One region of the Peribacillus sp. YIM B13481 genome, then DNA from elsewhere that is predicted to be linked to it. Evidence: riboswitches for the same ligand, from Rfam matches in the RefSeq annotation. Region 1 holds a riboswitch; each other region holds the start of a gene.
What was found. A riboswitch is a leader RNA that binds a small molecule or an ion and turns the genes downstream of it on or off. The one in region 1 is predicted to bind preQ1.
Positions count from the first base shown of each region.

Region 1 (8,315 bases):
TTTTTCTTACATCATGTCCAAAGCTCTGACTTACATGTGATGCTGTAAAGGAATTAACGATCCCGCCAATAAATGAAAAAATGGAAAGTCCAACCATGACACTTCCCCATTTAATCACTACCGATAAATCTTTCTGTAAAATGCCATCATCAATTATTTTAGCAATAAATAGAGGTTGTAACAGTTCTACACCGAGCTCAACAATCATCAAGAATAAAGCAAGAATGATCAAGAGCCAGTATGGCTTAAGAAATGAGGCCAGTTTTTTCATCTATGACACCCTTCGATTCTTCATATGTAGATAGCATCTTTTCACCTCTCATTATACATTTTTATACAGATTATTTAAAAGATTTTAACTGATTTAAAGGATTGGTAAATAACTTGATTTTTTTAATAAATACCCTTGACAAATAACAGGAAGTAGGCGAAAATTCTAATTGATAATGATTTTCAATTTCATTATCAATCTCTGAAATTTGATAAACAATTACGATAATCTCATATCGTACCTTTTTGATATTGTACATAGATACAATGTCGCCCCGGCTTCTCTGTGCCTAGTAAAAATTATATGCTCATTAGCGAATGCAGTTCACTGGAATATTGCCCCCTCTTTATTCAAGTATTTATTCACGTTGGAAGCATATTAGGCAGCCGGGGATTATTTTTTTAAAAAACTAACAAACTTACTTATATAAAGGAGCAGGATGATCATGAAACTTGAAGATATCATTAAAGAACGGCGCAGCATCAAACGATTTAAGGACATTCCTGTTCCTATTGATATCATCCGATCACTATTGGAAACTTCGACATGGGCACCGAACCATAAACTTACCCAACCATGGCGCTTTGTCGTGGTGCATGGTGATAGCCGATTAAAACTCGCAGAGGCAACCCGTGCTTTCATGGCAGGCAAAGAGAAGGACCCGGAAAAGAAAGAAGCAGCCGGACAGCGAGGATATAATAAGCTTATAGATGTACCGATGTTTGTCGCGGTGATCATGGAAGAGAATCCGAATCCTATGACACGTGAAGAAGATTATGCGGCTACAAGTGCCTTGATCCAGAATTTCAGCCTGCTTGCCTGGGAACAAGGAATCGGGCTGATATGGGAAACATACGGCATGATACACAGCATCGAGTTTCGTGAAGCTTTAGGCGTGAAACCCGGAGAGAAGATCGTCGGCAGCCTTCACGTCGGCTATCCCGATATGATCCCTTCCCCGCGGCCAAGGAACGCTATCGATCAACTCCTGACAATTATGGACTGATATAAAAGGAAAGCCTCCAATCTTCTATTTGGAGGCTTTCCGTTTATATTTAAGAGCAAAACGCAGGCAAATGTTGTTTTTCACTTATAATAACCCCTTAAAGATGATTATTTAATAGCCGGCACCTTAATTTTTAAGTTGAATTCTTCACTTTTATAGGTGAAATCCAAATATCCTTGATGTTTTTTCACGATATTAGCGATGATTTTCGTACCCATCCCATCATGCTGCCCCCATTTCGTGGTTTGACCGTATTTTTCAAACAGTCCGTCCAGAATGGGATTAGGTACTGGCAGACAACTGTTACTGCATGATAATAGGTACATACCACTCCGCTTATAAAAATGGAGCGTAATTTGGGCTATCTCCCTTCTTTCCTCCTGCCATGATGCAGCAGCTTCTATCGCATTTGCGAGGACATTCCCTATCAGTGCCACAACGTCATGATCCTTTAAAGGCAAAGATGAGAGGGGAACGTCTTTTTCAAGCCATATCATGGAAGAAGTAACATTGCTCTGTGACTCTGTAGCAATGATGCATAAAGGGGAACTGATTTATAAAGGGAAGCTGGAATCGCTTTATATAGAAGAGAACAGCCGTGATCTAAATTATATTTTCATGTCCAAACTTGTAAGGGGGAATCATATCCGCAAGCATCATTTCGAAAACTGTAAAGGAATCACAAAACTATTTATCGCCCATTACTATGCTCGTCATTTTGCCGACATTGTTTTTAGGAGGCACAGGTTTACATGAGTTAACAAACAAGCACTTCCTGCTGCCGATTTTAAACATCTTCGCACTCTTTAAAGAATTGATATATGGTGTGATTGATATTCAGAATATCTTCCTGACAGCCAGCTCCCTCATTGTCTCGATCATCCTCTTCTTTACTGTCTCAAGGATATTATTCTTAAAGGACAAATGGGTCCTGAACTAAACATGACGCGCTACCCTCGGCGCGTCTTTTATTCACTCGAACTTAATTGTTTTCCATCATTCGTTTTTCACAATCATGGAGTTCAACTTATTATTGGCGGGGACAATTCATATCCAAAAAAACCTCCCTTTTCAAGGAGGTCCCTAAACGCTCTTACTCAAAAAAATTCGTGATATAAGGCCTGAATGGCCGTCTCTTCACTGTGCCCTTTCACACCGAACATCATGCTTACTTCCGAAGAGCCTTGGTTGATCATTTCAATGTTCACCTTTGCTTCGGCCAGCGCTTTTGACGCCCTTGCCGTTGTACCGACATTATGACGCATTCCTTCACCTACAATCATGATCAAAGCAAGATCATGCTCCACATTCACCTCATCGGCATGTAGCTCTTTCTTGATTCGTGAAATGATTTTCTTCTCGGTTTCACCCTCCATCTGGTCCTGCCTTAGAATAAGTGTCACATCATCGATGCCTGATGGAATATGCTCATACGAAACTCCGTAATCTTCAAGGATATGCAGCAGTTTCCGACCAAAACCAACTTCCCGGTTCATCAAATATTTGCTAATGTAAATACTGCAAAATCCTTTATCACTTGCAATCCCAATAACCGGCCCATTCGTATTATCCCGTGAACTTACAATGCGGGTCCCTTGTGCAGCCGGATTGTTTGTATTTTGTATATGGACTGGTATTCCCGCACGGAATGCAGGAATCAACGCCTCATCATGAAATACCGAGAAACCGGCATAAGAAAGCTCCCGCATTTCACGATAGGTTAATTCCCTGATTCCCTTCGGATTGGAAACCACATTTGGATTCACCGCATAAACGGCATCCACGTCCGTAAAGTTCTCATACAAATCGGCTTTGACCCCATTCGCAAGAATCGAACCCGTAATATCGGAACCGCTTCTTGAGAATGTTAAAACCTCACCATCTAACGTGTATCCGAAGAACCCTGGGAATACTACGATTCCTGGCTCATCACGTAGAGCATATAACCGATCATACGATTCTGGCATCACCTGGGTAAATCCATCTTCATCCGTTACGATCAAGCCAGCCTTCTTTGGATTTATATACTGAGCCTCTACACCACGGCTTTGAAAATAACCTGCAACCAGCTTCGCATTATTATCCTCGCCACTGGCCATTAAAGCATCCAAATAGCGCTTCGGGTTAGATTGGTCTCCATGCAACAGTGCTTTTAGATTTCCATGAATCCCAGTGATGACCTCCTCGGATATATCCAGCTCTTCAGCAATGCTCGCATAGCGGGATACCACATCTTCTATCAAATGCTCTCCGTTATCCCCGCGCAGCTGCTGTTCCGCAGCCTCAATCAATAGATCCGTCACCTTTATATCATTTGAATTGCGTTTCCCTGGAGCCGAAACGACAACAATCTTCCTCTCTGGATCAGCAACTACAATTTCGAATACCTTTTTCAACTGTTCTCCTGACGCAAGTGAACTTCCGCCAAACTTTGCAACTTTCATCACGACATCCCCTATTTTTGAAAATATTCTGTCAAAATTAACTCTTCCTATTATTACGTTTTTTCACGAAACAATCAAGTGGTAATTCCGTTCCAGGAGGACATTTGTGTTTTTAAAAAATACAAAATAGTGAGTTTACTGAATGAGAATAACAAAAACCCAAAAAAAAGACAACGGCATAAGCCAGTTGTCTTTTTCTAATCATTAGCGATTATCCACGGTTTCCGGGTATAAGTCATGATTCATCAAGCGGTAATCCGCCATTTCCTCATACTTCGTACCTGGTTTACCATAATTTGTGTAAGGATCGATGGAAATTCCGCCCCTAGGTGTAAACTTGCCCCAGACTTCAATATATTTGGGATCCATCAACTCGATTAAATCATTCATGATGATGTTCATGCAGTCTTCATGGAAATCACCATGATTACGGAAGCTGAATAAATAAAGTTTCAATGACTTGCTTTCCACCATCTTCACACTTGGAATATAGCTGATGTAAATGGTCGCAAAGTCCGGCTGGCCCGTTATTGGACATAAGCTAGTGAATTCCGGGCAATTGAATTTGACGAAATAATCCCGGTTCGGATGCTTGTTATCGAATGATTCCAGAATTTCAGGCGCATAGTCAAATGTATATTTTGTCCCTTGATTCCCAAGCAGTGTGATATCTTTTTTTAATTCTTCTTCTTTTCTTCCAGACATAAAAAGTCCTCCTCATCCACGTTTGTCAGGGGAGATTCATAAAATGGGCCTCTATATAACAAAAACCATATCTCCTCAAAGATATGGTTGATTCGCAAAAAAAATCAAAGCCATAGTTTTTTTAAGAGGGTGAAGCTATGAACCTCTCCCGTTTATCGGGAAATATTTTAAAATTGTCATAGTAAATATAGAAAAAAATATTTAATCTGTCAATCTACTTTTTATTTTAGTTTGATTCCTACACGTATTCGGCTTAAAATGTAGAAGAAGTTTATCCTACATGAAGGAAGAGATTAAAGCAATGTGGATTTTTGCGGCTCTTATCACCAGTTTATGTTTCGGAATCAATAACAGCATTTTTAAATGGAGTAGCGGAAAGGGTTACTCAAAGGTACATATCCAATTTTTCTTTTATTTTACCGCCTTCATCATGGCACTTTTATATAGCGGATTTGTAGATGGTTTGACTACTAACTGGCTATCCATCTTGCTTGGTGGAGCCATTGGTGTACTGAACGCTAACGGTAATATCCAGATGGCAAGCGCCTTTGAAAAAGGGCCGGCAAGTTTGACATCACCACTGATCGCAGCAAATGCAATATTTCCCATCCTCTGTGCTGCATTAATTTTTCATGAGCATATTTCTTCGCTGCAGTGGAGCGGAATTGTCTGCATGCTGCTCGCTACCCTTGTCATTCAGTATACACCTAATGCTAAGGGCAATCATCAATATTTACCTTGGATGATGCACACATTATTTGCGATTTTCTCATTTGGTGTGCTAGGTATCTTAATGACGACATCAACCCGTCTTCATTTAAACTCCCTTGATATCCTAGTATCAATGTATGGTGGCGGAACACTTTATCTCATTTCGGCATTAGCCATCAAGAATGAGAAGATTAAGTTAATGGAAGTGAAAATTGGATCACTCGTAGGATTATTAAGCATCATAGCCTATGGATGTTATTTCTTTGCATTAAATACTGGAATCGCCAGCATCATCTTCCCTGTCGTCAGCCTGAACTGTTTAGTTGTCGTATTCGCTGGTTGTTATTTATTCAAAGAAAAACTTAAATCCTATCAAATTGCCGGCGTACTTGCAGCATTAATCGGAATTATCTTAACTAAAATATGAATAGTTAATTTTACAAAAACAACCTGGCTGTTATACGCACACAAGCCAGGTCGTCTTTATATAGCCGCAAAAAAAGGGTATGGTCTGACCCCAATACACAAGCCTTGTACACATAAAAATAGGTTCTTTTCGTAAAGATTGTTGTTTTTAAAACGAAACTATTTAAGGTTGATTGGAGCGGAAGTGCGAGACTCCTGCGGGAGCAGCGGGACAGGTGAGACCCCACAGGCGTTTACGCCGAGGAGGCTCACCGCCCGCCCCGCGGAAAGCGAGCATCTGGAGGGAAATCAACCACAACTCACTACCTGGTAAATAGCAACAAAGTATGTGAAAACAGCCTAAAAATAAATCAGGAAATGGAGTCTGTCAAAAAAAAGTGTTGACATCCCCTTCTAAATATCAGATAATTTTGAATATTAGATCTCCACACTTTGCTACTTCGCAATGTTTGAAAAGTCTTCCCCTACGGGTATAAAAGAAGTAGGTACAACCACCTCATTACTGAACCAAGAAAGGAAAGATGTATAATGGTAAAAGTTACAGTAACAGTTGATTTCCAAGGAAAATCTTATCAAACTAACGTCCTTACTAAACCAGGTACTAATCAAGAAGAAATATTACAACAAGCCCTTAATCAAGTGGAAAAACAATGGAAAGCTTAAAAAAGCAGGCATCGCTTTAGATACCTGCTTTTTTTATTACCCTTTTAGACATAATCATCAAAATTACTTTTCGCATTTAAATCCAGATTTATTGTATTTCATTTATAGTATTCTAATGAATTTTGTTCTATTCAAAGAACTCCTCGATAACGATTTTCCCCTAAATCCACTTTTAATAGCTTTTTTCATATGATACCAATTTAAATGCGTCAGTTTGTGAACATTAAACTCTCAATCTGAATCAGAAAAAAAGAGCGACTTTGTTTATGTTCCTTTTAAACTACATCCCTTATTAATGGCATTGAACGTTCTTGAAGGCTATTGGAGAGCAGACTATACGCAACTACTTTCTTCTTGTACTGTTTAACTACATCCACGTGGTCGTTGTAAATGTACAAAAATAACCTAACATCCTTCTTGCCTTTTTTAGTATCAATGACTAATGGAGCCCCACTGTTCTCTGGATGTAAAAATAATTGTTCGTTACCCGGAAATATATGATTCTTTTTCAAAAATTTAGCTTTGTTGAAATAATTAATAACTTGAGTTTTTTCTTCACCTTCCAACCGTTTTCCGTCAAAGGTTACGGTGGCATTCGCATCACTAAGTTCTGAATGCATTTCAAATTTGCTGAGAATCCAATTCACTGCATCTGTTGGAAGACAGGTAACTAATAATTTAATCAAACTTATGATAATTGTCAAAATCAAAACCGGCAATGTCATATTCATCATCTCCGCTAAGGCATAGTTAACTACTATATCACTTATTATATCAAAAGAGCGGAAAGCTTTTCTTAGGAAATGTGTCCGTTCTATTAACGTTTAACTATTGGTGAATATAAAAACTTTATACTAACTTAATCATCTTGATCATCTAATTTCAAAAATGGATCTTTTTGTTTACGCTAAAATTATTTTTTATAGATATATCCAATATCACGTTTGAATTTGAGTCTCATTTTCAATATATCTAAATGCAAAAAGTCCACCGTACCCCATTATAATACAGGATACACAATAAATTAAGGAGATACTTAATTATTTTCCATCACAGTATTTGCCTCTCCTAACCCCTCTTCTTTCTTATCAATACAAACTTCTATAATGCAGTGAATTGAATGTATGTAATTTTACGCTCACCATAATTTGAATACAAAAAAACTGGGCGTCATCAAGACGCCCAGTTTTGCAGGAATGGATTATTGATATCCCCAAATCATTGTTAGCATTGTACCGAAAATTGTAACCAATGCAACAAACAATCCGTAGTAAACGTTTGTGTAAATCGATGCTTTATCTTCAGACTCTCCTGCATGCATGAACATAACAAATTGAAGTGCAGCTTGCATGAAGGCTGTAACAAGTAGGATGATTAAAGCCATTTTAAGTGAGAGATCATACACTATAACTGATAGTGCAACCAAAGTCAGGACTAGTGAAAAAGCAAATCCCATAACTTGGCCCCGTGGGAATAATTCTTTCATATTACATCATTCCTTTCAGGTAGACGAAACTGAAGATGAAAATCCAGACAACGTCTAAGAAATGCCAGTAAAGAGAAAAGATGAAAGCTTTGTTTGTAGTTTCTGGAGTCATACCGCGTTTTTTAATCTGCAGAATGATGAAAGTTCCCCAGAATAAACCAAGTGTAACGTGAGCTCCATGCGTACCTAGTAACGCAAACAAACTAGATAAGAAACCACTTGTTTGAATGGTTGCTCCTTCATGTACATACTCCACGAATTCATAGATTTCGACTCCCAAAAAGCCTAAACCAAGAATAAGGGTGATAATAAAGAAACCAAGCATTGCTTTCTGTCTACCAAGTCTCATTGCATTGATTCCAAGACCAATGGTAAAACTACTGGTTAAAAGAAAAATTGTTTGAAGCATTAGGGTTGGTACTTTAAAGAGTTCGTCCCCTGTAGGACCATTTCCAGTACCATGAACTAATACAAAATAAGTGGCGAACAGTGTAGCGAAAAGAGCTATTTCTGCCCCCAGGAAAATCCAAAATCCAAAAATCTTTAAGCGATTTTCTTCCGTGCTATATTCTAGTGGCAGCGAGTTATCTATTTTCATTACTT
Region 1 covers NZ_JBHZPE010000025.1:10,715-19,029, reverse strand. Annotated here, with positions in the region: gene ACFX4X_RS14995 (ABC transporter ATP-binding protein) at 1-271, opposite strand, end outside; gene ACFX4X_RS14990 (nitroreductase family protein) at 711-1,277, shown strand; gene ACFX4X_RS14985 (GHKL domain-containing protein) at 1,385-1,774, opposite strand; partial or broken gene ACFX4X_RS14980 (ABC transporter ATP-binding protein) at 1,755-1,916, shown strand; gene ACFX4X_RS14975 (aspartate kinase) at 2,375-3,721, opposite strand; gene queF (preQ(1) synthase) at 3,926-4,426, opposite strand; PreQ1 riboswitch class I at 4,533-4,578, opposite strand; gene ACFX4X_RS14965 (DMT family transporter) at 4,707-5,564, shown strand; gene ACFX4X_RS14960 (BA3454 family stress response protein) at 6,092-6,226, shown strand; gene ACFX4X_RS14955 (YfmQ family protein) at 6,502-6,951, opposite strand; gene qoxD (cytochrome aa3 quinol oxidase subunit IV) at 7,428-7,712, opposite strand; gene qoxC (cytochrome aa3 quinol oxidase subunit III) at 7,714-8,310, opposite strand; gene qoxB (cytochrome aa3 quinol oxidase subunit I) at 8,310-8,315, opposite strand, start outside.

Region 2 (8,315 bases), on a different contig from region 1:
TCACTGCGAACTTGAAATGGATTCCAATAACCTGTTACACCCTTTTCAGGATTTCTCGTCCGTCTTGAAAGACAAGCAGCCCATTCAGGTGGAAGTTACACGGTTACCGGACTTCCCAGAAAAAGAACGTCTAATATCCCTTGAAATTGAAACACTTCTATTAGTCCCTTTGTACGGAAAAAGTAAAAAAATCGGAATCTGGACTTTCGGCAGGAAGAAAAAGAAAACATGGCATAAAGATGAACTGGATTTTCTTGAGCAACTATCCAATCAGCTTGCACTGACTTTGGAGAATGCCCAGCTTTATAAGGAAGTTCTTCATTCCAAACAGGAGTGGGAGGATACGTTCAAGGCAGTTGAAGATATGATCATCGTCTTTGATCACAAAGGATCTGTCTATCAATCCAATGATTCTGCCCGGGACTTTTCCGACTTGGTTCCTTTAATTGAAGCATCCCAATCTCTTATTCAAGATACCTTTTCATTTAATATACCAGGATTTCAGGAAATTCTCCTTCAGCATGATACCATCTTGGAAATGCATGCCTACCCGATTCAGAATAAGGAGCATCAAGTATATGGGGTCATTGCTTATTATAAAAATGTCACTGAAAGAAGACAAATGGAAGTCCAGCTATTACATGCCGGTAAACTTGGGGCGATTGGTGAAATGGCAGCAGGGATTGCCCATGAATTGAATAGCCCATTAACGGCCATTCTTGGTAACTCGCAGATTTTATTACGGAAAACCCCACAGGACAATCTGGACTATATGCTATTGAACGATATTAAGATTTGTGGTGACCGATGCAGGCAAATAGTGAAAAGCCTGCTTACCTTTTCAAGGCAGGATGAGTATAGATTCCACTATTACTCTGTTAACGAAGCAATTCACCAGGTTCTGAACCTTTTGAAGTTTCAACTTGGGAAGAAACAAATTTCCCTCCATCTTTCCCTTCAGGAAGACCTTCCGTTCATAAAGGGCAGCCAGCCTCAGATAGAACAGATCATCATCAACTTGCTATTGAATGCAAAGGACGCATTGGATGAGTCCGCTCTATCTGAAAAATCGATTGCGATCACTACCTATTCAGAAGACGAGTTCATGGTGATTCAGGTGATTGATAACGGAACAGGGATTGAAAAAGACCGCCTGCCCTTCATATTCCATCCCTTTCATACGACTAAAGATCGGGAAAAAGGTACAGGTTTGGGGCTGTCTGTAAGCCTTGGCATCGCCAAAGACCACGGAGGCAAGATCGACGTTTCGAGCACGCCAGGAAAAGGAAGCACTTTTTTCCTGAGGCTTCCCTTACAAGCAGAAGAGGAAAGGGGATGATAAGGTGATTCAGTTACTTGTGGTAGACGATGAGAAAGAAGTTGGGACTTTTCTTTCCCGCCTTTTTACGATGAAAGGTTACCTCGTACAAGTTGTGAACAGCGGGAAGGATTTTCATGAAATCGATTGGAATCAGCAGCGTTTTGATGTAGCAATGATAGACCTGAAGCTTCCGGATTGTGATGGCCTTTCCCTCCTGCAGCATTTAAAACAACAACAGCCGCGTTGCAAGGTACTGATCATGACCGGATACAGCACCGTAAAGACCGCTGTTGATGCAATGAAACTTGGCGCGAGTGATTTTATGGAAAAACCCTTTGCGGATATTGAAGTATTGGAAAGGCAGATTGACAACCTATTGAATGAAAATGAAGATTTGAATCAACATTTCATCCATAAGCTAGCCGAGGAATCAGGACTAATTGTCGGTGAAAGTACTTTAATGAAGAGTTTGATTGAAACGGCTTTCAAGGTTGCCCAAAAATCAGTCAATGTATTAATCGAAGGAGAAACCGGAAGCGGCAAAGAAGTGCTTTCACGCTTCATCCACTTAGCCAGCCCCCGTAACCATGGTCCTTTTATCGGCATCAATTGTGGAGCGATCTCTGAATCCCTGCTTGAAAGCGAATTATTCGGTCATGAAAAGGGGGCTTTCACCGGAGCGACCCAACTGAGAAAGGGTTTTTTCGAAATTGCAGGGAACGGGACGCTTTTCCTTGATGAAATTGCTGATGCAAGTCCGGCCATTCAAGTCAAATTACTTCGAGTTTTGGAAACGCGGGAATTCATGCGGGTTGGTAGTAGCGGGACATTACGGACGAACGCCCGTTTAGTGGCGGCCTCCAATGAAAACCTGCAGCAGGCAGTTGACAAAAAAACATTCCGGGAAGATCTATTTTATCGACTGAACGTTGTGACTCTAGAAATCCCGCCTTTAAGGAAACGTAAAGAGGATATTCCCCTGCTTGTCCGGCATTTGATTGAGAGAAATGGTCAGGGAGATATCTCTTTTTCCAATGTAGCCATTGAAAAGTTACAGCAACACAACTGGCCAGGCAACATACGCGAACTATCTAATGTGGTCATGCGGACGCTGACTCTCGCAGACCATAAGTCAGAAATAACCGCCAATGATATCTCACTAACTAACAGCCAGATTACTCCGAACAAGAAAGAGCCTCCGAATGAGACTGAGGCAACTGAAAACCTTCTTGAAGAGTGGCGAAAAAAGCTGGTGGCTGACTTTAATGAGAAAGATGAACTGATGCTTGAAGAAATCCTTACAGAAATCAAACAGCTTCAATCCACAATTGGAAAGGAACTCGTCTTGCAGGCGCTGAAAAAAACATACGGCAACCGGAATGAAGCTGCCAAACGCTTGCAGATATCCATAAGGAAACTGCGCTATATATTAAATGAGAAGAACCAGACATAAGACAAAAATACAAAAAAGGAGGATGCCCTTTTCTATGGCATCCTCCTTTTGTTCTTATTCTAAAGTCAATACGATGCGCCCGTTGATTTCTCCTTTTTCCATCATCGAAAACACGTCGTTGATTTCATCAAGTGTTCTTGTTTCAATATTTGTTCTTACTTTTCCCTCTGCAGCAAATTGAACAGCTTCCTGTAAGTCTTTTCTCGTGCCTACGATTGACCCTTTTACAGTTACCCCATTTAGTACTGTATCAAAAATCGGGATTGGAAGTTCATCATTCGGCAGTCCAACTACGACCAGTGTCCCGCCCCTCTTGACTGAACTGTATGCCTGTTCGAATGCCTTTTTCGTAACTGCTACAGAAATGGCTGCCTGCACACCACCAACTTTATCCTTTATGGCTTGTACAGGATCAGTCTTAAGCCCATTAACAGTGAAATCCGCCCCCAGCTCCGTTGCCAGATCAAGCTTATCATCTTGAATATCGACAGCAATGACATTAAAGCCCATCGCTTTCGCATATTGAAGGGCAACATGTCCCAATCCGCCAATTCCATAGATCGCTACCCAATCACCAGATTTCGCTTCTGATACTTTAAGTGCTTTATAAGTCGTTACACCCGCACAGAAAATCGGTGAAACTTCCGCAAAGTCTAGCCCATCAGGAACCTTCACCACATACTTGGCAGGTGCTTTACAGTATTCCGCATATCCCCCGTCCACGGAATAGCCTGCATTCAGTTGATCCAAGCAAAGCGTCTCCCTTCCAGTCAGACAATACTCACAATCGCCACAGGCCGAGTAAAGCCATGGGATCCCAACACGGTCACCTACTTTCAAGGAAGTTACGCCTTCTGCCACCTTTTCTATAATGCCTACACCCTCATGTCCAGGGATAAGCGGAAGTTTAGGTTTAACTGGCCAATCGCCATGTACCGCATGTAAATCGGTATGACACACGCCACATGCTTTAATTTTCACTAATATCTCACCATAAACCAAGTCTGGGATGGGTACTTCTTTAATCTCAAGTTCTTGGTTAAATTCATTGACGACTGCTGCCTTCATTGTCCTAATCTGTTGTTTTGCATTGAAAGTGCTTTCCCCTTGTTTTACATTCATGATTCATATTCCTCCCTTAATTAAGTGGATATTTTTTTACTACCACACATACAAGATGCAAGTGCCATGCCACTTCAAAAGGCCAAGACAACAGCATTCACTAAAAAAAAGTGCCGAAAAGTCGGCACTTCTGGACGAATTAACGGCTCAAGTCGGACGAAATCCGGTTTGTATATTGCAGACCAAATAGCTCACCCTATAAATAGGAGGTGTCTAAAACATGGACCAATTTGAAAAAGCCTATGAATCCTATAAACAGCAAGGAACACCGCAAGCAAACCAACTTGATTCAGCTGGAAAAGAAGAAATCATCGCCGTAAGGAAAAATGAAGAGGACAATATTATCGCCATCAAGACGGACTCCGGCCGCGAGCTCGACTACCCCACTGCCCTTTCGGAAGCCAAAGCAGGCAACCTGGCCAATGTTGACGTCTTTCATAAATATGGCCGTGACATATTGCGGAGTGAGCCCGATGGGATAAAAGAAAATAACCTGGATCAACTACCGGAGTTTTGAGTTTACGGGGAAACTGCCTGATATGGGCAGTTTTTTTCTGTCTGGATCTAAACGATAAAAAAGAACCAGCATGATAGCCGGATCCTTATTTTTCATACTGATAGGATTCAGAGATTTCGAGCAGTTGGCCACAGGACTCGACAACCTCAATGATTTCCATCCACGACATGTCCAGACCCAGTTCATTAGCATGGGAAATCTTATCACGTAATTTCCGGATGGCATTTGCATCCTTTTTCCCTTTACTTTTTGAAGGGATTTGGAAGAAACACCTCAGTTGTTTATCCTTATGTAGGATGTCGAATTTATCACTGATTTGCAGGCACTCTATTAAATTGATATCTTCATTTTTATCGATTCTCCTCCTATATAATTCGGTTGCTTTTTCTAAACGGTCTTCGCTGATCATTGGATGCCAGGTGCCATCGCCAAATCTATCCATGATGATATCGCTCATCCTCATTTCCAATAAGGTAATATATCCGAATATGAGCATCCTGATTGGAGGCTTTTGAAGGTCGGCATGGGTGATCAACTTTTTAATTGAATTATTCTCCAATACGAACACCCTTGTTTTATTCTTAAAAATATGGAGAAGCTGGATCAAAGGGGTTGAATCCGAAACCATTTCCCTTGGTGAAAAATTTCTTAAATATTCCGAAACGCTCCCTTCACCTAGTTCTTCCCTATCTATATATCCGATGATTTCTCCTTGATCTTGCACTGCCAATATATCAAAATTCTTTTTTTCCAGAGCTTTCTGGATATCCAGCGCCAGATCGTTTTTATGGCAAAACTCAAGCTCCTGGGCTATGCTCTTTACCGTAATATTTTCTTCATAAAGAGTTTTAAGACTAAGATAGCTGCTATTGCTTTTTCCATGGCTTCCAATTAACATCTTTCATCCTCCGCTTATGAACTTTCTGCACGTTTTACCAATCACGAACCGCTTTAAGAGCGATTGCCTCTTCAAAGTTTTGGAGCAATCGCATTCGAACAAGTTTATAAGGCTTTAACCGCTAACTGAATAATAAAATGTCCATGTCATCAATAAATAAAGTCCACTAAGTGGACTCAATCCCATTCATCTGGATCTTTTTGGCACCATAAATCAAATGCCATCAACAGCATTGCCTACCGCCGTTTCCTCATTCCCCTCTCCTTCCCAAGCCTTACAAACATCCACCCAACCCTTTGCTCCTGAATATTCAAATAATTCCGCGAGTGTAAGTTCTATTGCAGAGTTCGTACTGCCGCATGCCGGGAACAATGACTCAAAGCGCTTCATTGATACATCAAGAAAAACATCTAGATCGTTTGCAAGTCCAAATGGGCAAACTCCTCCGATGGCATGGCCCGTTTGTTCGAGCACTTCCTCAGGTGATAACATTCGTGCTTTGAATCCGAACACCTGACGAAATTTCTTATTATCCACTTTTGCGTCCCCTGCCGCTACAACCAAAATAGCATGTTCACCTTCCCCCCTAAAGGAAAGAGTCTTAGCGATCCGTGCTGGGATAACGCCGATGGTAACTGCTGCCTCAATCACCGTAGCACTCGATGTTTCGAACTCCATTACATCGCCTTCCCGGTCCCATTGTTTAAAATGGCTTTTGACACTCTCGATACACATATAATTTTCACTCCTTTGAAGTTCATACAAAAATAATATCATCCTTCATTACAATAAATCAAAATCCTTTTGGACTTCCCCTGCCTTATAAATACAACCATTCTTTACAAATTGACCAAACAAGCTTACATGAGATACTATTAATCTTCGGGCAAAAGCCTTAACGTGGTTCGTAACCATCCCACGATAAAAAACTAGGGAGAGAGTAAAATGAATGTTCGTACACTCGTGATAAACGGGTTATTGGCTCCCTTGTATGTGGCGGTCTCATTGGTGTTTAAACCAATTGCTTTTGAGATGTTCCAATTTCGTGTACCGGAAATGTTGAATCATCTGATTGTATTCAATAAAAAGTATATCTACGGTATCGTGGGCGGCGTCTTCATATCTAATCTGCTTTTTTCGCCGATGGTGCCATTTGATTTGATTTTCGGGGTAGGGCAATCCGTACTCGCCTTATTGCTTGTCATTTTTGTATCTCGGTCCATAAAAAGCATTAAAGGACGAATGATCGCCACGATTATCTTTTTCACATTCACAATGTTCTTAATTGCAATTGAACTGAACCTTGCCTTTGGCTTACCATTCTGGTTAAGTTGGATGACCACGGCTGTTGGTGAGTTCGTTGTCCTCTTGATTGGTGCGCCAATTATTTATGGAATGAACAAAAGAATTCAGTTTGAAAAGTGGCTATAAAGGAATCTTCGCGTCGTTAACCCACTATAATGTAAACAGAGCTGTCTGCATCATGCGACAGCTCTTTTTTCACCAATGAACTTGAAAATGATAAACTATTAGTCAGAATGGTGGTGACCCTTTGAAAAAAGTCCTGACTTTAACCGGTCTATTGGTAATGGTATTATTTATTTTTTTAAATGCAGAATTATTTACTTTGATTTGGAAAAGTGACTTGGATTCAGTTATTGGCATATTGATGGAAAACTTATTGCTTACATTTATTGTGACATTCGTATTGATGTTTGTCCAAAATTCATTTACAATCATCCCCTTAATATTGCTCCTGACTATCAATGTCACGATATTCGGATTCATATATGGCTACCTATGGAGTTGGTTTACAAGTGTTGTTGCGTCAGGGTTTATTTTTTATGCAGCAAGAAACTGGTTTCAGGAACTTCTTTTAAAGAAGATGGGCAAAAAGTGGCAAGAAACTGTTGTAGAGCATGGTTTCATGTACGTTTTTACCGGCAGGATTTTCCCGCTTATCCCAACAAGTTTAATTAACTTGGCAGCTGGAGTCAGCACCGTCACTTTCAAGGATTTTTTATTTGCTACGGCACTAGGCAACCTTATATACTTTTTCTTCCTATCTCTAATCCCATATGGATTCCTATCCGTTGAAATGAACCAATATACGCTAGCTGCACTTGCACTCCTTTTCTTACTATTTTTCATTATCTATAAGCGTGCAAAAAAGAAAAAGAAACTATCCTTATTCAGAAAAAACAGGTGACCGCATTGGCCCCTGTTTTTTTATTTAGGATTCTGCATATATTTTTTTTCGATAGTTTGTTAAAATGTGTATGTAATTTTACCTTTGAAATGTCTTAAAATCAGGGAGAATCTCCATGTCCAAACGCTCCATTTTAGCAATTTATATCCTATCCGGGATTCTTACACTAGTCGTGTTCGACTATTTTTTAACTACAAATATCCATAACAAAGAGTTCTTCATTCAACTTCAAAGAGCGGAAGGCATTTTTTTCCTTTTATCTATAGGCTTGATCTTATACCTTTACTTAGCTAAAAGGGAAGAATTCAAACAATTAAAAGAAGCGGAACAACGTCGGCGTACCCTCATCAATTCAATGGTGGATTTCGTTAACTTCAAGGATGGTGATGGCCGATGGCTTGAATCCAATGCCTTCGGGCTGCAATTATTTCAATTGGAGCATGTAGACTATAAAGGAAAAAAAGACAGAGAACTCGCAGAATACTCCGAATTTTATAAAGAGGCGTTGATATACTGTGAAGGTTCCGATGAAGAAACGTGGGTAAAAGGGGAAATCACAAGATGTGAGGAAATCATCCCTCTTCCCGACGGCAATCACAAGACCTTTGATACAATCAAAGTTCCTCTGTTCAATGAGGATGGTTCACGAAAAGGCTTAGTCGTCATTGGCAGGGATATTTCTGAAAGGGTTGTCGCGGAGAAACAATTATTCGATAGTGAACAACGCTATAAATCATTGTTTGAACACAATCCTTATCCGATGCTGATGCTTGATTTAAACGGATTGATCACGAC
Region 2 covers NZ_JBHZPE010000018.1:23,894-32,208, forward strand. Annotated here, with positions in the region: gene ACFX4X_RS12455 (sensor histidine kinase) at 1-1,339, shown strand, start outside; gene ACFX4X_RS12460 (sigma-54-dependent transcriptional regulator) at 1,344-2,774, shown strand; gene adhP (alcohol dehydrogenase AdhP) at 2,829-3,842, opposite strand; gene ACFX4X_RS12470 (DUF3892 domain-containing protein) at 4,117-4,413, shown strand; gene ACFX4X_RS12475 (hypothetical protein) at 4,499-5,311, opposite strand; gene ACFX4X_RS12480 (YbaK/EbsC family protein) at 5,525-6,046, opposite strand; PreQ1 riboswitch class I at 6,206-6,250, shown strand; gene ACFX4X_RS12485 (QueT transporter family protein) at 6,257-6,742, shown strand; gene ACFX4X_RS12490 (TVP38/TMEM64 family protein) at 6,864-7,520, shown strand; gene ACFX4X_RS12495 (PAS domain S-box protein) at 7,636-8,315, shown strand, end outside.
Region 2: it holds a riboswitch for preQ1, as region 1 does, so the genes downstream of both, ACFX4X_RS12485 (QueT transporter family protein) here and queF (preQ(1) synthase) in region 1, are expected to answer to the same signal.

Region 3 (8,315 bases), on a different contig from region 1:
CGGTCAGCACGGCAGTTCATGATGACGATAGGAGGTTCTGTGCTGTATCCGAACGTTTTGACACGATCCCAGATGTTCAGCGTCGATGCCGCGTCGTTTGCAGCAAAGCCATTGACAAAGAAAGTTGGCTTGACTGGATCTCCAAATCTAGTGATCCGCATGGCCCCTGGATCTGGATGCGCATTTAACATGCCGCGAAAAGCTGTTTTTTCATCAATGCCTAAAGCTTCTGCAACAGCCAAAGCCAGTGATGCGTTATCCGGAAATACCATATAATCGAATTCGCGCAAGAAGTCTTCAGAGATTCTTGAATTATCTGCAACGATCACTTTTGAGTTGCGTTCTTTGGCAATTTTCTTGAAGAAGTCCAAATATTCACTTTCAATGGTAATCAAGTGACCATTATAAGGGATTGTAGCTGTAAAGGCTTCTGCAACCTCATCCATTGTCGGTCCCATGACATCCATATGGTCTTCTAATACATTCACGATGACCCCAATGTTTGCTTGGATCATTTTATTTTGGAAGATTAATTGATAGTCAGGCTGTACGGCCATACATTCACAAACAAGTGCTTCCGTTCCTAAATCTGCTACTTCTTTAACTACACGCCGTTGTTCTCCAATGTTCGGTCCCTCTGGGCGGCGTTTAATCGGTTTTTCTTTGTCGGTAAACCAGTAGATCATTCTAGCTGATGTTCCGGTTGTTTTACCTACTGTTTTGTACTTAGCTTCCTGGATCACACCTGTTATTAGACGTGTTACAGTCGATTTGCCTCGAATACCGTTTACATTCACACGTACCGGAATGGAATCGAGACGCTTCTGATGGCGTCTTTGTTCGAAGATGCCATAGCCAAGTAAAAAGATCGCACAAATAAATATTGGTGCCATTTTTTAACCTCTCTTTTTTTAAATATTTGATTTACTGAATACACACTACATGATTTTAAACTTAATAGGCAAGAGCCAATTATTCTATCGTAATATAACTGTAGTCAGCTTTTTGCAAAAAATGTATATAGGAGTGTAATAGTATCTAATGGAATAAAATGTTTTATGAGTCCAAAGATATGGCTGAAAGTCGAGTAAAACCTTGATTTATTTACACTAAAATATGGAAAGTTTAATATATGGCCATTATGAATACAATTAAAATAGTTTTATAGGCATTTGAACCCGATTCTTAATGGCTGTATTTGTATAATAAATTGTTATTAAAAGTGAGGTTTATTACAATTTATTGATTGTTTATACCCATTAATTTGACCTAAACGTTACAATATTTACGTATTTGTCATTCAATGTAAGATAGTGCATCTATAGACACATGTAGTCGGACTTTTTTGAATATGGCCAAAGATGAGTAAAAGAACACATCTCTTTTTTTGTAAGTTTTGGGTATTTTTCTAGAAAAATACCCGTGGGCCTATATTGTGACTTTTACCTAAAACATGAAATAAACTAAGGTTAATCCAATTTATTTAAAAAATACCTAGTTACTTCTATTAATATAGTGTTAATAGAAAAAAGAAAAATAAAAAAAGCTCAGAAGTATATCTGAGCTTTCGGCTTTTATATTTTAAAAGAATGATATGGGTAATGAATCTCCGTTTATCATGGAGAATGTGACGTTTGTAGGGTATAAACTACAACATTAGTAGCTTATTTTTTGAAGGAATCAGGTTAACTGGATTTTTTTCTGTCAGAAATTTCAATGTTGGGGCCTTTTTTACCGCCTTCAATCACATAAAGTCTAGGAGCTAATCTCCTCCTACCTTGATTTTCAGAATTCATCTTCATATAATTTTCGTATTCTTTGCGAAAGAATTTGTTGTTTTTCCGATCTAGTGCTTTTCTTTCGTTAAAATCTGCTATGAATTTGAAAAAACGTTTCATATGAATTCCTCCTTTTGGGGTTAAAAGGTCTTGGTTTAATAGTAACACATTATTGGTGAAATTTAACCTTTTTTTACAATTTTGGAGTGAAATTTATGCTTTTTGTGTGAAAAAAGTTGTGAATTGTTTGGTTTGCAAGAAAGCGTGCAATGAGCCTTACTGAGTATAAGGGCCCGTGCATTGGGTTGAAATGAAATGCTGGATCAAGTGAGTTCTTGTACTGGTGATTTCCAGTAAGTGGGTATTGGAAGTGAGAAGTATTTCAGTAAGAATATTCCTAATAAATTCATTATACACTAAATATTCTGAAAACAAAAGAAAATATTCACTTCCAACCCTTTTGATAGATTTTTCTTTTCATGATTATTAATGCGTATAGTCTTTTATACCCCAAATACACGAAAACGAAACAATCAACATGAAGGGGAGAAAAAGAAAATTTCCCGCGTTCAAGTGACGGGAAATTTTCTAGTATCATAATTGGAATTTCTTGACCTGTTCGGTTAGCAGTTCAGCAGAAGATGCGAGTTCACAGGCATGATTCGTGATTTCATCCATCGAAGAGCTGGATTGTTGAGCGGAGGCAGAAACTTGTTCGATTCCTGCCGCGGACTCTTCAGTAACGGCTGCGATATCTTCGATGGCCTGATTGATTTCTTTACTATTTTTGGAGATATAGTTCAATTCAGCTGTAATATGCTGTATTTTCATTCCCATATTCCCGACAGAGTGATTGATTGTTTCAAAGGTTTGGCCGGTGAGCGTAATCTGTTTCGTGCCTTCATCCACCTGTGTATAACCATCTTCCAGGGAGTGGACGACCGTTTTTGAATCTGTTTGAATAGCGGTGACAATATCGGTGATATCCCCAACGGATTGTGTGACCCCTTCAGCGAGTTTCCGCACTTCAGCTGCGACGACGGCGAAGCCCTTGCCATGTTCACCAGCGCGTGCAGCTTCTATGGCTGCATTCAGCGCCAATAGGTTGGTTTGATTGGATATATCTTTGATGACCTGCACAAGCTGTGAGATTTCCTGTGATTGAGAATCGAGCCTTTTCACTTGCCCGACGGCATTTTTGACAATTCCGTCAATCATTTGCATTTGTTGGACCGAACTGCGCATTAAAGTGGTGCCCTCCTTGGTCAAGGATAGGATCTCGGTCGGACTTTGAGATACCTCCATTCCTTCAAGATGGGCCTGCTCGATCTTGCCGGTGAAATCATCCATCATGCGGACCATTTCAGCTGCCCGGTTGGCTTGTGAGTCCGAGCCTTCCGAAAGTTCGTACATGGTAGTCGCAATCTGTTTGCTGCCCTGTTGCACTTCATTTGCTGATTGAGTCAGATCCTCGCTTTGGTTGGAAACGGATTCGGATACAACCAGCATTTTTTCAATCGTATCACGAAGGTTTTTCTGCATTTGGTTGGCGGATACCGTTAATTCACCCATTTCATCATTTGACTTTTGCTCCAGGGGCTCATGATTCAGTTTTCCGTCAGCAACCATTTTCATCCTGTCCCTGACTTTAAGGAGGGGGGTGGTAATGAGGTTTGCAGTCACAAGTGCAAGCACAAGGCCGATAAGGACTGCCGCAATGGATATGATGATACTTGTAGACTTAACCGATTTCCCGCTTGCGATGACGGTTTCACCTGAAGAGACAATCGTTTTTTCGCGTTCGGAAGCTAGCTCTCTAAACCCATCCATCAATTCATTGCTTATTGGTGCAACTTCATCCTTTAGTATTTCTATAGCACGTTCTTCATTTCCTTGATCATATTGTGTAAATACGCGGTCTATAATAATCGTTCTCCAATCCACGCTTTTCTCAATCAATTCCTTCGTTTTTTCAGAATCACTTAAGGCTAAAAGATCCTCCTGAATGACTTTGCTTTCTTCGGTATATTTTAAGAACTTCTCTTTATTACTTTCGTCGCCAAATAGAATATAGCCTCTTGCGAGTGCGCTTCTTTGTGCAACATTATTGAGTAGTTGTTCTTCATCAATTAGAATCGGCAATTTTTGGCTAATAATATCTTTGGAATGTACAAGTGACTTATTGCTGCTATAAATATTAAATGCTCCTAAGATGATACACAAAGATATGATGAGTGAAAATGCTGCCAATATCTTTCCTTTAATACTTTTCAAATTAATGAACCCCTTTATCGATATTTTATTCACTCTTTTTTATCGGATAAATAATGGGTTATTTAAGCAGATGAGAAGATAACCAAGTTTTCCGTTAGGTGTGATTTTCCATAATCCAAACATCTTGATTTCTTCTCGTTTTCAAGTTACTATTGACTTGGAAAAATATAATATTCCGCATTATGGCGGAAGAGGTTCTAGCTACCCTCTCAAAAAAACTAAGGAGAAACAGTGCTCTTTTCTTAGGGTGCTGTTTTTTTCCGTAAAAAGGAGTTTTATAGAAATGAAGAAGAAAGAAAAGGCAGTGGTTGTGTTTAGCGGAGGTCAGGACAGTACGACGTGCCTGTTCTGGGCGATGGAGAGATATGAGGAAGTGGAAGCGGTGACGTTTGATTATAATCAGCGGCACAGCTTGGAAATCGAATGCGCTCAAGAGATTGCCAAGGAATTGGGCGTGAACCATCATATCCTTGATATGTCGCTGCTGAACCAACTGGCACCGAATGCTTTGACGAGAAGTGACATTGCAGTGGAGGACGGGGAAGACGGGGAATTGCCGTCGACGTTCGTACCAGGGCGGAATTTACTGTTCCTATCGTTTGCCGGAGTGTTGGCCAGTCAGATTGGCGCTAAACATATTGTCACCGGTGTCTGTGAAACGGATTTCAGCGGATATCCGGACTGCCGGGATGTATTCATTAAATCGTTGAATGTGACCTTGAACTTGTCGATGGACCAGTCATTCGTGATTGATACGCCGCTTATGTGGCTTAATAAAGAGGAAACATGGGAGCTTGCCGATCAGCTTGGCGCGTTCGACTTTGTCCGCGAAAAGACCCTGACTTGCTATAACGGAATCATATCAGACGGCTGTGGAGATTGTCCGGCATGTAAGTTGCGGAAAAAAGGATTGGATGACTATGTAAGCAGACGGAAGGTGCTTTCGTGATGTACGGTTTTACTATAGTAGATAAACTCCAAAAAATAGATCAAGATATTCAGCGCAGCCAATTGAAATATACAACTAAAAGGGTCATGGTCAGTAAGGAATTTACCTTTGACGCAGCACACCATCTACATGACTATGAAGGAAAATGCAAGAACTTGCATGGCCATACGTATAAGGTCATTTTCGGATTGAGCGGGTACACGGATTCACGCGGTTTGATGATAGATTTCGGGGACATCAAGGATATATGGAAAAATGAAATTGAAATCCACCTTGATCATCGTTATTTGAATGAAACCTTGCCGCTCATGAACACTACGGCTGAAAATATGGTTGTCTGGATTTATGAAAAAATGGCCGAAGCCCTTTCATTAAAGGAATATGAGGGTGCTAGGGTCGAATTCGTTCGACTATACGAAACGCCGACAAGCTATGCCGAAGCCAGACGGGAGTGGATGGAAAGTGAGTAAACTCCCGGTTATGGAAATCTTCGGACCGACCATCCAAGGTGAGGGAATGGTCATTGGCCAAAAAACCATGTTCGTTCGGACGGCTGGCTGCGATTATTCATGTGCCTGGTGTGATTCCGCATTTACTTGGGATGGCACCGGTAAGGAAGATACCGTCCAAATGACTGCCGAGGAAATATGGGATGAGCTGAAGCGGATTGGGGGTGCCGGTTTTTCCTTCGTGACGATATCAGGCGGAAACCCGGCACTGCTGAAAAACTTAAACAGCCTGGTAGCGATCCTACATGAAAATAAAATGAAAATAGGTGTCGAAACACAAGGGAGCAGATGGCAGGATTGGTTTCTCGATATTGATGAATTGACTATTTCTCCTAAGCCGCCGAGTTCAAAAATGAACACGGACTTTACGGTGCTCGACCAAATCATATCGAACCTTGCCAATCGAAACCCTGAAAACCATGTCTCATTGAAGGTAGTCGTCTTTAACGAAGAGGATTATCAATATGCTAAAAATGTACATGGCCGCTACCCCGATATTCCTTTTTATCTGCAGGTCGGCAATGACGACAGCAGTACGGCGGATGATCGTCAATTGATCAGCGGGCTTTTGAGAAAATACGAGGAGCTAATTGATAAAGTGATAGCCGATGATGAATTGAATGATGTGAAAGTGCTGCCACAGCTTCATACTTATATATGGGGCAACAAGCGAGGCGTGTAAAGATCAGAGACAGAAGGCGGTGTGATGCGTAATCACACTGCCTTTTACATATGGAAAGCTACCTATACCTTTTGAAGGTGTGTAGCTTTGAAGGATGATGTGTATTTAAGGCCATACCCAAATAACCGATCCATTCCAATATGTGCGGTCCAAATTGACCCGATCATCATAAGCGCATCAGACTTTAGAAAAATGGCTAGCAAAATCATGAAAATGGACAGGGTATAAGTGTGAAATAGGTTATAAACCTTTGCTCCAACTCGATCATCAATTAGATAGGCCAACATGGAAACATCAGGCGATAAAATAAATAAAAGGAAAATCCACCAGCTGAATTCATATAACGAATAGATGTAAATCATCGCTAAAAGGACCATGAGTCCTTCGATATGAAGGAATTTCTTTACCATTTTCCAACCTCCCAAAATTTAATTAACCATTGGTCAATAATTTTAGTGAAAAATCAAACAATGTTCTTGATGATATTTTTCACGTGAAAATAAGCTAAACCTTTTACATCTGGATAGGATAGTTCAGAATTGATATAAAAAGTTATGAATCCGTGAAGGGAAAGGAAAATGGACCATATGGATGCAGGATTCAGTTTGTTGTCGGTTAATTCTGTCAAGGATTGGATTAGCTTTTCATAGGTTTTATTAGAATCGAATTGAAGTAACTGCTGAATTTCTTTTTCCTTGGATAAAAACATGATGGAATAATGATTCTGTTGTGTTAAACCAAACTCAATGAAGCATAATAAAATCTTTTCGATTTTTTGAGAAGGGTCATTTTCCGACATGGTGATATCATCGATTAAATGATTTAAAACGGAAAAATCCGTTTTCACCAAACTATAATATATTTCTGCCTTATTTTTAAAGTGATAATAGATGGCTCCATGGCTGCAATCCAATGATTTAGCCAATTGTCTCATTGAGACGTTCGAATACCCTAAGGTTGCAAAAAGGTTTCTAGCTTCAGTCAATACCATTTCCCTGGATAATTCTTTACCTGCCGATTTCCTTGGCGACATAATTCCACCCCCCCTTTTGTTTATTAACCACTGGTTAATTGGAATGATACCGTACTGATTTACAAATATCAAATATTAGACATTTTTCTAAATGGCTGTTTTTAAGTGAGGGTTTACCATTAAATGTAACTAGAATTTAACTATAACGTCAAACATAGTAAATGGTGAAATCATAGGATTCACTATTAACTAAATATATACTTTTATGGTAAAATGGAGGAAAACCAAGCCCATTGGAAGGGATGAATAGATGAAAAGGAAATTAGTTATTTTGTCTACAATATTCGTAGTATTTACCAGCTGTTTTTTATTCAATAAATCTTTTAATAATAAAACAAAACCTATGGAAGACATTATAATGGTGTATCCAGCAAATCGAGTAATAACAAATGAAGTGATACTCATTGGGGATGAAGCTGAGGGCAATCTACCTGATATCGATTTGAATGATGAAAAGGAATTGGAAAAATTGGCAAAAAAGCAATATGAGCAAGGTGAAAAGGGGGAAGTAATTTTTACAGAAGAAAATCAGTGAAATCACCTAACTGTAATGAGTAAACTAATGGGGGAGGCCGCAGTTATTGCTAGTTTCGGATAGTATCTATGGGGAACACATTATAGAGGGAGTTCTGGAAGAGCTGATAAAAAGCAAACCGGTCCAAAGATTGCAGGGAATACATCAGGGTGGGGCAAGTTATTTAGTTAATGAGAAGTGGAATGTCACACGATTTGACCATTCAATTGGTGTGATGTTGTTAATAAAGGCGTTTGGCGGTTCATTAGAGGAACAAATCGCGGGCTTGCTGCATGACGTATCCCATACTGCATTCTCACATGTTATAGATTTCGTTCTGGATTGTAAGGATGAAGATTATCATGAAAAGATATATGATCATGTCATTATGGAATCTGAAATCCCATTTATATTGAAGGAATATGGATATGATTGTAAAGTTATTGTTCAATCAAAATGGGAAATGCTTGAACAGCCAGCACCTGGGTTATGTGCCGATAGGGGGGATTATACTCTCCGGGATATGCATCAGTATGGATATATCACACTTGAATCCGTTCACGACTTTCTTGATCA
Region 3 covers NZ_JBHZPE010000005.1:89,292-97,606, forward strand. Annotated here, with positions in the region: gene pgsB (poly-gamma-glutamate synthase PgsB) at 1-893, opposite strand, end outside; gene ACFX4X_RS05510 (hypothetical protein) at 1,686-1,898, opposite strand; gene ACFX4X_RS05515 (methyl-accepting chemotaxis protein) at 2,373-4,052, opposite strand; PreQ1 riboswitch class I at 4,238-4,280, shown strand; gene queC (7-cyano-7-deazaguanine synthase QueC) at 4,336-5,001, shown strand; gene queD (6-carboxytetrahydropterin synthase QueD) at 5,001-5,471, shown strand; gene queE (7-carboxy-7-deazaguanine synthase QueE) at 5,464-6,192, shown strand; gene ACFX4X_RS05535 (DUF4260 domain-containing protein) at 6,255-6,602, opposite strand; gene ACFX4X_RS05540 (TetR/AcrR family transcriptional regulator) at 6,656-7,225, opposite strand; gene ACFX4X_RS05545 (hypothetical protein) at 7,476-7,760, shown strand; gene ACFX4X_RS05550 (HD domain-containing protein) at 7,807-8,315, shown strand, end outside.
Region 3: it holds a riboswitch for preQ1, as region 1 does, so the genes downstream of both, queC (7-cyano-7-deazaguanine synthase QueC) here and queF (preQ(1) synthase) in region 1, are expected to answer to the same signal.